DNA from 2 places in the Streptomyces changanensis genome. Region 1 is predicted to be linked to the other one. Evidence: riboswitches for the same ligand, from Rfam matches in the RefSeq annotation. Region 1 holds a riboswitch; the other holds the start of a gene.
The links. A riboswitch is a leader RNA that binds a small molecule or an ion and turns the genes downstream of it on or off. The one in region 1 is predicted to bind cobalamin.

Region 2: another riboswitch for cobalamin. It lies ahead of NRO40_RS01710 (energy-coupling factor ABC transporter permease); the one in region 1 lies ahead of NRO40_RS20040 (ribonucleoside-diphosphate reductase subunit alpha).

Annotation. Positions count from the first base shown of each region.
Region 1 is NZ_CP102332.1:4,479,162-4,486,557, reverse strand. Features, by position in the region: gene mctP (monocarboxylate uptake permease MctP) at 1-1,267, shown strand, start outside; gene NRO40_RS20045 (hypothetical protein) at 1,392-2,180, shown strand; cobalamin riboswitch at 2,432-2,559, shown strand; gene NRO40_RS20040 (ribonucleoside-diphosphate reductase subunit alpha) at 2,705-5,062, shown strand; gene NRO40_RS20035 (ribonucleotide-diphosphate reductase subunit beta) at 5,062-6,078, shown strand; gene NRO40_RS20030 (ribosomal maturation YjgA family protein) at 6,075-6,506, shown strand; gene NRO40_RS20025 (D-Ala-D-Ala carboxypeptidase family metallohydrolase) at 6,561-7,298, opposite strand.
Region 2 is NZ_CP102332.1:394,749-402,144, reverse strand. Features, by position in the region: gene NRO40_RS01730 (oxidoreductase) at 1-67, opposite strand, end outside; gene NRO40_RS01725 (energy-coupling factor ABC transporter ATP-binding protein) at 203-1,090, opposite strand; gene cbiQ (cobalt ECF transporter T component CbiQ) at 1,090-1,836, opposite strand; gene NRO40_RS01715 (energy-coupling factor ABC transporter substrate-binding protein) at 1,842-2,189, opposite strand; gene NRO40_RS01710 (energy-coupling factor ABC transporter permease) at 2,186-2,878, opposite strand; cobalamin riboswitch at 2,908-3,109, opposite strand; gene NRO40_RS01705 (PTS-dependent dihydroxyacetone kinase phosphotransferase subunit DhaM) at 3,190-3,603, opposite strand; gene dhaL (dihydroxyacetone kinase subunit DhaL) at 3,600-4,217, opposite strand; gene dhaK (dihydroxyacetone kinase subunit DhaK) at 4,223-5,215, opposite strand; gene NRO40_RS01690 (polyamine aminopropyltransferase) at 5,268-6,869, opposite strand; gene NRO40_RS01685 (DUF350 domain-containing protein) at 6,880-7,317, opposite strand; gene NRO40_RS01680 (DUF4247 domain-containing protein) at 7,375-7,396, opposite strand, start outside.

The DNA of each region.
Region 1 (7,396 bases):
GCGCGGCCGCTGGGGCTCCAAGGGCCTGTCGCTGGCGGTCGCCCTCACCGGCATCCTCGCCACCATGCCGTACATCGCGCTCCAGCTGGTCGGCATCCAGGCCGTGCTGGACGTGATGGGCGTGGGCGGCGGCGAGTCCACGCACTGGTTCGTCAAGGACCTCCCGCTGCTGATCGCCTTCGGCGTCCTCGCCGCGTACACGTACTCCTCCGGGCTGCGCGCCCCCGCGCTGATCGCGTTCGTCAAGGACACGCTCATCTACCTGGTCATCGCGGTCGCCATCATCTACATCCCGATCAAGCTCGGCGGCTTCGACGCGATCTTCAGCGCCGCGAGCGACGCCTACGCCCAGGTCAACCCGGCGACCGACAAGCCGCGCGGCGCGCTGGTGCCGGGCGAGGCCGGCCAGTGGACGTACGCGACCCTGGCGCTCGGCTCGGCGCTGGCGCTCTTCATGTACCCGCACTCCATCACCGCGACGTTGTCGTCCCGCAGCCGTGACGTCATTCGCCGCAACACCACCATCCTGCCGCTGTACTCGCTGATGCTGGGCCTGCTGGCGTTCCTCGGCTTCATGGCGATCGCCGCGGGCATCAAGGTGCAGAACGGCCAGCTGGCCATCCCGCAACTGTTCGAGGACATGTTCCCCGACTGGTTCGCCGGGGTCGCCTTCGCCGCCATCGGCATCGGCGCGCTCGTACCGGCCGCGATCATGTCGATCGCCGCGGCCAACCTCTTCACCCGCAACATCTACAAGGACTTCCTGAAGCCGGACGCCACCCCGGAGCAGGAGACCAAGGTGTCCAAGCTGGTGTCGCTGCTGGTCAAGGTGGGCGCGCTGGCGTTCGTCCTCACGATGGACAAGACGGTCGCCATCAACTTCCAGCTCCTCGGCGGCATCTGGATCCTCCAGACCTTCCCCGCGCTGGTCGGCGGCCTGTTCACCCGGTGGTTCCACCGCTGGGCGCTGCTCGGTGGCTGGGCGGTCGGCATGGTGTACGGCACCTGGACCGCGTACAACGTCGCCGGCCCCACGCAGAAGCACTTCGGCGGCTCGTCGGCGGAGATCCCCGGCATCGGGGAGATCGGGTACATCGGCCTCACCGCCTTCGTGCTGAACCTCCTGGTCACGGTGGTCCTCACGTTCGCGCTGCGGGCGGTGCGGGCGCCGGAGGGCGTCGACGAGACGACCGCCGGCGACTACACCGCCGACGTGGGCGACACGGGCGTCCGCCGGACGATGCCCAAGGTCGGCACCGGGCACTGAACCCCGGACCGCCCCGCGGCGAGGGCCCCCGCACCGTCCCGGCAGGGCGGCGGGGGCCCTCGTGCGCGTACCGGGCCGACGGGGGCCCTCGTCCGGTACCGGGCCGGTAGGCGAGGATGTGCGCATGACACGACGCCCGGTGCCCGCACCGCTCCCCCCGCGCCCCCGGCGCACCCCGGCGCTCCTGGCCGCCCTGGCGTCGCCGCTGCTGCTCCTCGTCGGCTGCGGCACGCAGGTGGCCGGCTCCGGCGCCCCGGACCGGGCGGAGTTGGAGGCCCGCGCCGCCGCCCTGCAGACCAGGGCGGAACACGTGTACGTGACCGAGGCCGACGGCTTCGACCTCGCCGAGCAGTCGGTGGGCGTCCTCGGCGACGACGGCTTCTCCGCGTCGTACGTCTCGAAGGGCGGCGGCACGCTCACCCTCGGCGTCGAGCGGGGCCGCCTCGAGGACGTGGGCTGCGCCGCCGTCCCGTCGGCCCCACCCGCCCCGTCGACCGGCACGGGCGCGGCCGGTGGCGGGCCGTGCGCAGCGGACGGGGCGCTGTGGTACCGCTCCGGGGACACGGCACACGAGTACCTGCGCGTCGAGGGCGGGCTGCGCATCCGCGTGAGCGCCGACCGCGCCGCCGTGGACCGCGCCACCCTGCGTGCCGCCGCCGAGCGGGCGCACCGCGCCTCCGACGAGGAGTTGGCAGAGGTACTGCCCGAACGCCCGCCCGGGTCGGGTGGCTCGGGCGGCACGAGCGGCAACGGCGGTCCCGGCGGCACGAGCGGCACGAGCGGCACGAGCGGCACAAGCGGCACGGCCGGCAGCGGCGGCCCCGGCGGCACCGGCGGCGCGCCCGTGGAGCGCGGGGACCTGCCTCCCGTGGGTGACGGGGCGCCCGACAACGGCGTGGGCGTGAGCGGCTGACCCCGCCCCACCACCCCGGCCGCGCCGCCCCCGCGGGCTCGCGGGAGCCCCGCGGCGGCCCGTGACGGCCCCCGTGTCCGCCCGCGCCGGCCCTCCCCGAGGGGCCACGCGCCGGTCCCGCGAGAGCCCCGTGGCAGCCCCGCGCGGACCCCTCCGCCGGGGCCGGAACCCCTCCCCGGGCTGCCACTGTTCGCGTACGCGCCGACACTCTGACACAACATGTGGGGTGTGCCGTGAGGGGTGCCCCCCACATGTATGCTCGTCCTCGCTGTCGCAGCAGGGGAATCCGGTGAGAGTCCGGAACTGTCCCGCAACGGTGTACCGGTGTGCCCTTCGCGTACCCGCGAGTCCGACGACCTGCCGGCAGCGCGCCCGGACCGTCCGGCCCGGGTGCCCAGACGTCCGGGCCTCGCGGAGTGGGCCGGTGGACGCGGTCACGCACGCCCCCGTGCCCGGGGTGAGGCGCGCCCCGCTCCCCCGCCCCCGCCCGCGGGACCCCGAGCCGAGCGAGGGAGAGCCCCCACGTGACCATCGCGCCAGCGGATCCGGCTTCAGCCACCGAAGTCGACGCGCCCGGGACCGCGCTGCTGCGGACCCTGACCGACCTCACCGCGGACCTCCCCGACGCCGACCCCGGCCGGGTCGCCGCCGCCGCCCTGCGCGGCCGGCACGCCGGGTCGGACGAGGCCGAACTGCGGGAGCTCGCCACCGAGGCGGCGGCCGGACTGATCGCCGAGGACCCCGCGTACTCGAAGCTCGCCGCGCGGCTCCTGACCCGGACCATCGCCGACGAGGCGGCGGGCCAGGGCGCGGTGTGCTTCTCGGCCTCCGTCGCCGTCGGCCACCGCGAGGGGCTCATCGCCGACCGCACCGCCGAGCTCGTGGCGGGCCACGCCGACCGGCTGGACGCCGTGATCGACCCCGCGGCCGACGACCGGTTCGGCTACTTCGGCCTGCGCACCCTGTACTCGCGCTACCTGCTGCGCCACCCGCTCACCCGCAAGGTGGTCGAGACCCCGCAGCACTTCCTGCTGCGGGTCGCCTGCGGCCTGGCCGCCGACCGTTCGGCGGGCGCCCTGGACGAGGTCGAGGCGCTGTACCGGCTGATGAGCCGCCTCGACTACCTGCCGTCCTCGCCGACCCTGTTCAACTCGGGCACCCGGCACCCCCAGATGTCCTCCTGCTACCTGCTGGACTCCCCGCAGGACGAGCTGGACTCCATCTACGACCGCTACCACCAGGTGGCCCGGCTCTCGAAGCACGCGGGCGGCATCGGTCTGTCGTACTCGCGGATCCGCGCCCGCGGTTCGCTGATCCGCGGCACCAACGGCCACTCCAACGGCATCGTGCCGTTCCTGAAGACGCTGGACGCGTCCGTCGCCGCCGTCAACCAGGGCGGGCGGCGCAAGGGCGCGGCCGCCGTCTACCTGGAGACCTGGCACGCGGACATCGAGGAGTTCCTGGAGCTGCGCGACAACACGGGCGAGGACGCCCGGCGCACGCACAACCTCAACCTGGCGCACTGGATCCCCGACGAGTTCATGCGCCGCGTCAACGCCGACGCCGACTGGTCGCTCTTCTCGCCGTCGGACGTCCCCGAGCTGGTCGACCTGTGGGGCGAGGAGTTCGACGCCGCCTACCGCGCCGCCGAGGCCAAGGGCCTGGCCCGCCGGACGATGCCGGCCCGCGACCTGTACGGCCGGATGATGCGGACGCTCGCGCAGACCGGCAACGGCTGGATGACGTTCAAGGACGCCGCCAACCGCACCGCCAACCAGACCGCCGAGCCGGGCCACACGGTCCACTCCTCCAACCTCTGCACGGAGATCCTGGAGGTCACGGACGACGGCGAGACCGCGGTCTGCAACCTGGGCTCCGTCAACCTCGGCGCGTTCGTGACCGGTGACTCCATCGACTGGGAGCGGCTGGACGAGACCGTCCGCACGGCCGTCACCTTCCTCGACCGGGTCGTCGACATCAACTTCTACCCGACCGAGCAGGCGGGCCGCTCCAACGCCCGCTGGCGCCCGGTGGGCCTGGGCGCGATGGGCCTCCAGGACGTCTTCTTCCGGCTGCGGCTGCCGTTCGACTCCCCCGAGGCGCTCGCCCTGTCGACGCGGATCGCCGAGCGGATCATGCTCGCCGCGTACGAGGCATCCGCCGACCTGGCCGAGCGCCACGGCCCGCTGCCCGCGTGGGAGAAGACGCGGACCGCGCGCGGCGTGCTCCACCCCGACCACTACGACGTCGAACTGGCCTGGCCCGAGCGGTGGGAGGCGCTGCGCGCCCGCGTCGCCGAGGTCGGCATGCGCAACTCGCTGCTGCTCGCCATCGCGCCGACGGCGACGATCGCCTCCATCGCCGGGGTCTACGAGTGCATCGAGCCGCAGGTCTCCAACCTCTTCAAGCGCGAGACGCTGTCCGGCGAGTTCCTCCAGGTCAACTCCTACCTGGTGGACGAGTTGAAGAAGCTCGGCGTGTGGGACGCGCAGACCCGTGAGGCGCTGCGCGAGTCCAGCGGCTCCGTGCAGGGCTTCACCTGGGTCCCGGCCGACGTGCGGGCCCTGTACCGCACGGCGTGGGAGATCCCGCAGCGCGGCCTGATCGACATGGCCGCCGCCCGCACGCCGTTCCTGGACCAGTCGCAGTCGTTGAACCTGTTCCTGGAGACGCCGACCATCGGCAAGCTGTCGTCGATGTACGCGTACGCCTGGAAGCAGGGGCTGAAGACGACGTACTACCTGCGCTCCCGCCCGGCGACCCGGATCGCCCGCGCCGCCCAGGCGTCCGCCGCCGCCCCCGTACCCGCCCAGCAGGTGTCCGAGCCCGACGCCGTCGCCTGCTCCCTGGAGAACCCCGAGTCCTGCGAGGCCTGTCAGTGATGTCCCCCCACACCGAGAAGAACCTGCTCGACCCGGGCTTCGAACTCACCCTGCGCCCCATGCGCTACCCGGACTTCTACGAGCGTTACCGGGACGCCATCAAGAACACCTGGACCGTCGAGGAGGTCGACCTCCACTCGGACGTCGCCGACCTCGCCAAGCTCACTCCCGGTGAGCAGCACATGATCGGCCGTCTGGTCGCCTTCTTCGCGACCGGCGACTCGATCGTGGCGAACAACCTGGTCCTGACGCTCTACAAGCACATCAACTCCCCCGAGGCGCGCCTCTACCTCTCGCGGCAGCTGTTCGAGGAGGCCGTGCACGTCCAGTTCTACCTGACGCTGCTCGACACCTACCTCCCCGATCCGGCGGACCGCGCGGCCGCGTTCGACGCCGTGGAGAACATCCCCTCCATCCGCGAGAAGGCGCAGTTCTGCTTCAAGTGGATGGACTCGGTCGAGAAGATCGAGCGGCTGGAGACGCGGGCCGACCGGCGCCGCTTCCTGCTGAACCTGATCTGCTTCGCCGCGTGCATCGAGGGCCTGTTCTTCTACGGCGCCTTCGCGTACGTCTACTGGTTCCGCTCGCGGGGTCTGCTGCACGGGCTGGCGACCGGCACCAACTGGGTCTTCCGTGACGAGACGATGCACATGAACTTCGCGTTCGAGGTCGTCGACACCGTCCGCAAGGAGGAGCCGGAGCTCTTCGACGACGCGCTGCGGCAGCAGGTCACGGACATGCTGAAGGAGGCCGTGGAGGCGGAGCTGCAGTTCGGCCGCGACCTGTGCGGCGAGGGCCTGCCGGGCATGAACACCGAGTCGATGCGCCAGTACCTGGAGTGCGTCGCCGACCAGCGCCTCACCCGCCTGGGCTTCGCCCCGGTGTACGGCTCGGAGAACCCGTTCGCGTTCATGGAGCTCCAGGGCGTCCAGGAGCTGACGAACTTCTTCGAGCGCCGCCCGTCCGCGTACCAGGTGGCCGTGGAGGGCTCCGTCGACCTGGACGAGGACTTCTGACGGGGAGCGCCGGGACGCTGCCCACGCGGCTCGCGGCCGGCGCCGCCGCCGCGCTGACCGTCGCCGCGGGCCTGGGAGCCAGGTCCGCGGCGACGGGCGCCTGGGCGACGTACGCCGGGGACGCGCTGTACACCGTGCTCGTCGTGGCGCTGGTGGTGCTGGTCGCGCCCCGGCTGCGGCCGGTGGCGGCGGCCGGGGCGGCGCTGGCGTTCTCGTGCGCGGTGGAGCTGTTCCAGCTGACGGGCGTACCGGCCGGGCTCGCCGCCCACAGCCGGCTGGCGCCGCTGGTCCTCGGCACCTCGTTCCACGCCCCGGACCTGCTCTGGTACGCGATCGGCGCGGCGGCCGGCTGGGCGGTCCACGCCGCCTGCCGCCGCGCCCGGGGCCGTGAGGGCCGCGGCCGCCGGACGACGACCACGGCCGTCTGACGCCGCGGCGTCGGCGCCGCGGGCCGTCATGCCGCGACGTCGGCGCCGCGGCCGTCAGATGCCGCAGCCGGAGGCGGACCAGAACCGGTCGGCCCGGTGGTCGAGGTGGGTGTGGTCGCCGTGCCCGGGGTAGCCCGGGCCGAGGATGCCGTTGAAGCCGTGGTTGCGGGCCTGCTGGGCGAGCCGGCACAGCGAGTGCGGGCCCGCGCCGAGGTCGGCGGCGTCCCCGTACAGATGGCGGCTGCCCGACGCGCCGCCGACCGCGTCGTTGCAGGCGTGGGAGCGGAAGCCGCTGGTCACGGTGATGGGCTGGTCGCCGAGCGCGTGGCGCAGGGCCTCCAGCTTCCACATCGTGCGCAGCGCGTTGGACTTCGCGGTGGCGGCGCTGACGGCCCCGCCGGACCAGGTGGTGTTGCAGTCGTTCAGCTCGGCGTAGCCGAAGTGGACGGGCGTGCAGTCGTCGTCCTGGAGGGCGTACAGCTTGCTGAAGGTGGCGGGGCCCGCGACGCCGTCGGCCGTCAGGCCGTACGCGGCCTGGAACCGCTTGACCGCCGCGGTGGTGGCCGGGCCGTAGGAGCCGTCGACGGCGAGGACGGCCCCGTATCCGGGGTAGCCGGCGACGCGGATCTGCAGCTGGGTGACGTCGGCGCCGGAGGCGCCCTGGGAGAGCGTGCGCGACCACGTGTAGCAGCCGTCGGCGTGGGCGGTGCCGGCCGTGGTGACCACGCCGACCGTCAGGGCAGACATGAGCATGACAAAAGACAGCAGGAGTCGTCCGGTCCGTCCGAGCATCGTGCCTCCGTGTCCGAGCGGGCGTCCCGGCGGGCGCCGGGCGCGACGGGCGGGACGGCGCGGGCGCCGTACCGCTCCCGAGACTGGCGGGGCGGTCG
Region 2 (7,396 bases), 4.1 Mb from region 1:
TGGTGAAGCCCAGGTCCAGGGGGCGCAGCAGGTGCGGGTACCGGGACGGGGTCGGGGTCGGGGTCATGAGGGGCGCCTCCTCGCGCGCGGTGTCATCGCCCCTGTTGTAGACGACCGCGCCCCCTTTATGCAACAAGTTGCACAACGGTCGGGGCGTGAGGTGCGCTACGTACGCCGGGTGCGCCCGCACTCCCCGCCGCCGTCAGCCGCGCTGAGCGAGGTCCGCCCCCCAGGCGTCCAGCCCCTCCGGCGTGCACGGCACCGTCCCCCACGGCGTCGCCTTCCCGCCGCCCGGCGGGGTCCCGGCCCCCGGGTCCGGCAACCCGTGCGCCCGCAGCAGCCGCGCCACCGCCATCGCCCACGGCCGCCGCAGCCGTGCCGCGTCCAGCAGTTCCCCGTCCGCCAGCAGCTCCTCCACCGGGCCCGTGCGCACCCCGTCCGGTGTGAGCACCGCCGCGTCGTCCGCCCACCGCAGCGCCAGGTCCACGTCGTGCGTGGCCATCACCACGGTCGTCCCCGACACCCGCAACCCCTCCAGCACCGCCAGCAGCCGCTCCTGCCCGTGCGGGTCGAGCCCGGCCGTCGGCTCGTCGAGGATGAGGACCCGGGGCCGCATCGCGACGGCCCCCGCGATCGCCGCGCGCTTCCGCTGCCCGTACGACAGCAGGTGCGTCGGCCGGTCCTCCAGCGCCACGATGTCCAGGGCCTCCAGCGCCTCGCGGACCCGGGCGCGGACCTCCTCCTCCGGCAGGCCCAGGTTCATCGGGCCGAACGACACGTCCTGCCCGACCGACGCGGCGAAGAGCTGGTCGTCCGGGTCCTGCACCACCAGCTGCACCGCCGTCCGCAGCCGGGTCAGGCCTCTGCGGTCGTACGTCACGTCCTCGCCGGCCAGGCGCAGCCGCCCGCTCGCGCACCGCAGACCGCCGCTCAGCAGCCGCAGCAGCGTCGTCTTGCCGCCGCCGTTGCGGCCCAGGACCGCCAGGGACCGCCCCTCCGGCACGGCGAAGTCGACCCCGCTCAGCACGGCGGGTCCGCCCTCGTAGGCGAACCCCGCCCCCACCAGCTCCACCACCGGCGACCCGGTCATCACACCACCCGTTCGAGTCCGAGGGCGGCCGCGACCAGCGCCGCCAGCAACACCGCCGTCGCCGCCAGGAAGCGGCGGTCCAGTCGCGCCGCGGGCACCAGCACCCGCAGCGTCCCGTCGTAACCGCGGCCGGCGAGACCGCTCTGCAGCCGTGTCGCCCGGTCGAAGGCGCGGACGAACGCGGTGGCCCCGAGCCCGGCCGCCGAGCGCCACGCCGCGGCCCGGCTGGTCGTCCCCAGCCGCGCGGCCTGCGCCTGCCGGATCCGCGCCACCGCGTCCAGCAGCAGGAAGCCGATGCGGTACATCACCAGCGCCACGTCCACCACCGGCGCGGGCACGCCCGCCCGCACCAGCCGGGGCAGCACGTCCGACACGGGCGTCGTGAAGGCGAAGAGCAGCACCCCCAGCGACGCCGCCGACGACCGCAGCAGCAACTCCCCGGCCTGCACGGCCCCACCGGGCGCGGGCGCCACCCAGCCCGCCGGGCCGCCCACTTGGAACAGCAGCGGCACCGCGCCCGTGACGCAGAAGCCGAGCGGCACCCGCCACGCCCGCCACAGCTGCCGCGGAGCCACCCCGGCCGGCCCCAGCAGCACCACGACGGCGACCACCGCCACCAGTGCCGCGCCCGGCCACGGCGGCAGGGACACCGCACAGACCGTCAGGCCGAGACCGAGCACGGCCTTCTCGCCCGGGTGGCGGCGGCGCCAGCGGCTGCCGTGCGCCGCCACGTCGATGGGCAGCACCCCCGCTACTCCCCGGACGCCGCGGGCGGCTCGGCCGCCCCGCCGGCCCCGGCCCGCTCCTCACCCTGGCGGCGCCCGCGGCGCAGCCCGAAGTAGTACGCCAGCACTCCGGCGCCCAGCGCGGCCTGCAGGGAGAACAGCGCCGACTCCACCTCACCCGACGGCGGCTCGTACAGCGGGCTGAACCACGGCTCGTAGTCGGGGGCGTTCTCGGTGATCGCCACCTCCGCCTGCGCGTCCGCGCCCGTGAACGGCTCCTCTTTGTGATCGCCCAGGCCGAGCGCCAGCGGCAGCACCGCCAGCGCCACCACGACGAGCAGCAGCAGGGTGTTGATCCTCGCGTTCCGGCTCATCGGACCGCCGCCTCCTTCGCCGCGCCCGACGCCGGGAGCACGCCGAGCCGGGCCAGCTCGCCCCCGCTCGACTGCCGCAGCAGCCGCATCACCAGCACCGTCAGCAGGCCCTCGCTCACCGCCAGGGGGAGCTGCGTCACCGCGAAGATCCCGCCGAACTTGGCGAGCGCGCCCGTGAAGCCGCTGCCCGGGTCGGGGAACGCGAGCGCCAGCTGCACGCTCGTCACGCAGTACGTGGACAGGTCCGCCGCGAACGCGCCGAAGAAGACGGCCACCATCAGGGGCGCTCCCGTGCGGCGCAGCAGCCGGTACAGCCCGTACCCGGCCCACGGTCCCACGACCGCCATCGAGAAGGCGTTCGCGCCGAGCGTCGTCAGACCGCCGTGCGCCAGCAGCAGCGCCTGGAACAGCAGGGTGATCGTGCCGAGCACGGCCATGATGGGCGGCCGGAACAGGATGGCGCCGAGCCCGGTACCGGTGGGGTGGCTGCAGCTGCCCGTCACCGACGGGATCTTCAACGCGGACAGGACGAACGTGAACGCCCCGGAGGCGCCGAGCAGCAGCGTCGACTCGGGGTTGGCCCTGACCTCCCGGGTCAGCGCCCGGACGCCGTGGACGACGAACGGAGCGGCCGCCAGTGTCCAGGCGACCGCGTGTTCCCGGGGTAGGAACCCTTCGGCTATATGCATGTGGGGGAGACCCTCTCCAGCACCTCGTGGATGGACAACGCGCCCTGGCCGGTCTCCTGGCTGACGGGTACTACCGCCTCGACCCCGCCTTCCCGGACGCCGCGGTCTCCCGCGGCGGTCCAGTGGCTTCCCCGCTTGCGCGGGGGGTGGGGCCGGACTTCCCGATCACAGTGGCGAGGGCCGCGCCGGTTCCACACCGGCTTCCCGTACACCAAGGCCCTGCGACACTAGTGCGTTGACCAGGTACATCACAACCGCGCGCACGGGGGGCCTCGCCGCACGGGCAGGCGCTCGCGGGCACCCGCCACGCCCTACCGCTTGCGGTAGCCGTACGCCTCCGAGGCCGCCGTCTCCACCGCGTCGAGGTCGCCGCCCGCCGCCGCGGTGACGACGGCCGCCACCGCGCCCTCCACGAACGGCGCGTCCACCAGCCTCGTCCCCGCCGGCAGTTCCCCCTCCTCCTCCAGCAGCGCCTTCACCGTCAGGACGGCGCTGCCCAGGTCCACCAGGACCGCGACGCCGGCGCCGCCGTCGACCTCCGCGGCCGCCCGCGCGACCAGCTCGGCGCTCGTACCGAGCCCGCCGTCCGGCCCGCCGCCGGCCGCCGCCACCGGTACCCCGCCGGCGCCCCCGGCCAGTCCCCGGGCGAGCGCGGCTACGGCCTCCGCGACCGGGGCGCTGTGCGAGACGAGCACGACACCCACGGGCGCCCCCGCCCCGCTCACGCCGCCTCCCCCGTGGCGTCGGCGAGTGCCGCGAAGAGCAGCGCGGCCGACGTGGCGCCCGGGTCCCGGTGTCCCACCGACCGCTCGCCGAGGTAACTGGCCCGTCCCTTGCGGGCGCGCATCGGCCCGGTCGCCGCCGCGCCCTCCGCGGCGGCCCGCGCGGCCGCCGCGACGGCGTCCGGCCGGTCCTGGCCGAGCGCGGCCACGGCCGGCTGCAGCGCGTCCAGCATCGTCTTGTCCCCGGCCCGCGCCCCGCCGAGCCGGGCCACCGCCGCGACACCGGCGTCCAGCGCCTCCGCCAGTCGCGCGGGCGCCACCTCGGGCTCGTCGCCCAGGGCCTTGCCGGCGCTCCGCAGCAGCGTGCCGTACAGCGGCCCCGACGCCCCGCCCACCGTGGAGATCAGCCGCCGGCCGGCCAGCACCAGGACCGCGCCGGGCGCCCGCGGCGGCTCCTCCTCCAGCGCGGCCGCCACCGCCGTGAAGCCGCGCCGCAGGTTGGCCCCGTGGTCGGCGTCGCCGATCGCGGAGTCCAGCTCCGTGAGGAGGTCGGCGTCCCGGTCCACGGCCGCCGCCATCGCGGCCATCCACCGCAGGAACGTCCCGGAGTCCAGCACCGCGCTCACCACCCCCACCGCAGCGCCGGTGTCCGCACCGGCGCGTCCCACAGCCGCAGCAGCTCCTCGTCCGCCCGGCACAGCGTCACCGAGGCACCGGCCATGTCCAACGACGTCACGTAGCTGCCGACGAGCGTGCGGGCCACCGGCACCCCGCGCTCGCCCAGCACCCGGTGCACCTCGGCGCCGAACCCGTACAGCTCCAGCAGCGGCGTCCCGCCCATGCCGTTGACCAGCAACAGCACCGGACCCGAGGGCCGCAGGTCGTCCAGCACGACGTCCACCGCCACGTCGGCGATCTCCCGCGACGTCATCATCGGGCGCCGCTCGCGCCCCGGTTCGCCGTGGATGCCGACGCCCAGCTCCAGCTCGCCGGGCGGCAGGTCGAAGGTGGGGCCGCCCTTCGCGGGCGTGCTGCACGCGCTCAGCGCCACCCCGAAGCTGCGGGACGCGGCGTTCACCCGGCGCGCGATCGACTCGACCCGCTCCAGCGGCGCGCCCTCCTCGGCGGCGGCGCCGGCGATCTTCTCCACGAACAGGGTCGCCCCCGTACCGCGCCGCCCGGCCGTGTACAGGCTGTCGGAGACGGCCACGTCGTCGTCGACGAGAACCCGGGCGACCTGCACGCCCTCGTCCTCGGCGAGCTCCGCCGCCATGTCGAAGTTCAGCACGTCACCCGTGTAGTTCTTCACCACGAACAGCACGCCGGCGCCGCTGTCCACCGCGGCCGCGGCCCGGACCATCTGGTCGGGCACCGGCGACGTGAACACCTCGCCCGGGCACGCCGCGGAGAGCATCCCCGGGCCGACGAACCCGGCGTGCAGCGGTTCGTGCCCCGACCCGCCGCCCGACACCAGGGCGACCTTCCCGGCGACCGGCGCGTCCCGGCGGACCACCACCCTGTTCTCGACGTCGACGGTGAGTTCCGGATGCGCCGCCGCGAAGCCCCGCAGGGCGTCGGCGACGACGGTCTCGGGCACGTTGATCAGCATCCTCACGGCTACTCCTCACGAGACGTACCCGCACAGTACCGAGAGGAGGACGCGGCCCTCAGTAGTTCTGCCACTCGTGCCGCGCGTACTCCAGCACCACCGGGTCCAAGAGGGTGCTGGCCCGGACGTCCAGGGGGCGGCGGTCGCGCGGGAAGACCGTGGCCGCCTCCAGCACCGCGCCGTCCAGGAAGCGCAGCGGCGGCGCGTCCCGGGCGAGGCGCGGCGTCGGCGGCGGCCCGTCCGCCCCCGGGGTGGCGAGGACGAAGCCCCAGTTGCCGAAGCTCGGCACGTCCACCTGGTACGCGGTGGTCGCGTACCCGGCCTCCCGGATCGTCGCGGCGACCGACCAGTACGTCCGGGGCGCGAAGAAGGGCGACCCGGCCTGCACCACGACCCGTCCCTCGGGCTCCAGGACCCGGCCGAGCAGGTGGTAGAACTCCACGCTGTACAGCTTCGCCAGCGCGGCCGTGTCCGGGTCGGGGAAGTCGACGACCACCGCGTCGTAGCGCCGGCCGGCGTCACGCAGCCAGGTGAACGCGTCGGCGTTGACGACCGTCACCCGCGGGTCCTCCAGGGCCCGACCGTTCAGGTCGACAAGCGGTGTGAAGGTGCGGGCCAGCCGGGTCACGGCCGGGTCGAGGTCGACGAGCGTCACCTCCCGGACGTCGCCGTAGCGCAGCACCTCCCGCAGCGCCAGGGCGTCGCCGCCGCCCAGCACCAGCACGGACGCGCGCTTCCCGGACAGGGCGGGGTGGACCAGCGCCTCGTGGTACCGGTACTCGTCGACGGACGAGAACTGCAGGTCGCCGTTGAGGAACAGCCGCGTGTCCGGCGCCCCGGTGAACGCCGTCGACCGGGTGACGACGACGTCCTGGTACGGCGTCGTCTCGGCGTGCACGATCGGGTCGCGGTACAGCCGCTGCCGCGCGGTGACCTCGATGTCGTCGGCGAGGACGTACACCGTCCCCAGCACGGCGAGCACGGCGCCCACCCCCGCGAGCAGCCCCGCCCGCACGGCGCGGCGGGTCTCCCGCCGGAAGATCCACAGGACGACCCCGCCCCCGGCGACGGCGTTCACCGCGCCGACCACCAGGGCGCCCTTCAGCTGCCCGAAGGCGGGCAGGAGCAGCAGCGGGAAGCACAGGCCGCCGACGAGGGCGCCGACGTAGTCCGCGGCGAACAGGTCGGCCACGGCGCTGCCGGCCTCCTGCCGCCGGATCCGCTGGAGGAGCGTCATCAGCAGCGGTATCTCCGCGCCGATCAGCAGGCCGACGACGAACGACGCCACGACCATGGCCGGCATGTAGATCCGCAGCCAGGAGAACGCCACGTACAGCAGGAGGACGGAGAGGCCGCCGACGAGCCCCAACACCAGCTCCACCAGGGCGAACGCGCCGACGGCGCGCCGCTGGAGCGGTTTGGCGGCCAGCGAGCCGACGCCCATCGCGAAGACCATGACGGAGATGACCACGGAGGTCTGCATCACGGAGTTGCCGATGAGGTAGCTGCCGAGGGCGGTCAGCGCCAGCTCGTAGACCAGTCCGCAGGCGGCGCAGACGAACACCGCGAGGAGCAGCAGCACGCGGGTGCCCCGCGGGTGGGACGGTGGCGGGGCGGTGGGGGAGGGGGAAGGGGCCGGGGCGGTGGTGGTGGTGCTCATGGCGGGGAGGTCAGGAGACCGCGGCGCCGACCATGAAGGCCGTACCGAGGTACAGGGCCGCCTGGACCCAGGCGGCGGGGTGCGGGCGGTCGCCCTGATCGTCGAGGACGGCGGCGCCGAGCCTGCCGGGCGTCAGGGTGCCGACCACCAGCGAGACCAGCGTCATGACGACGACCCCGGCGAGCCCGTACAGCAGGGTGCTGAGCAGCCCCAGGCCGAGACCGAGTTCCGACTCGCTGGCCCGGATCGACTGCTCGATGACGAGGCCGACGGCGACGGTCTGGCCGGCGAGGAGCACCGCGGCGCCGCGGTTGCGCTCGGTCCACACCACGTGGAAGAGCTTGCCGGGGGTCACCCAGTCGAGCGCGACGAAACCGGCCACCATCACGGCGAAGCCGACCAGGCCGTACAGCACGGCCGTGCCGGCCGACTCGAGGATCTCTGCCACGGGGGTTGCCTTTCGGGGACGTCGTCGGGGGTCACGGGTGCGCGGCGGGAGCGCGGGTCACTTGCCGGCGCCGGGCCCG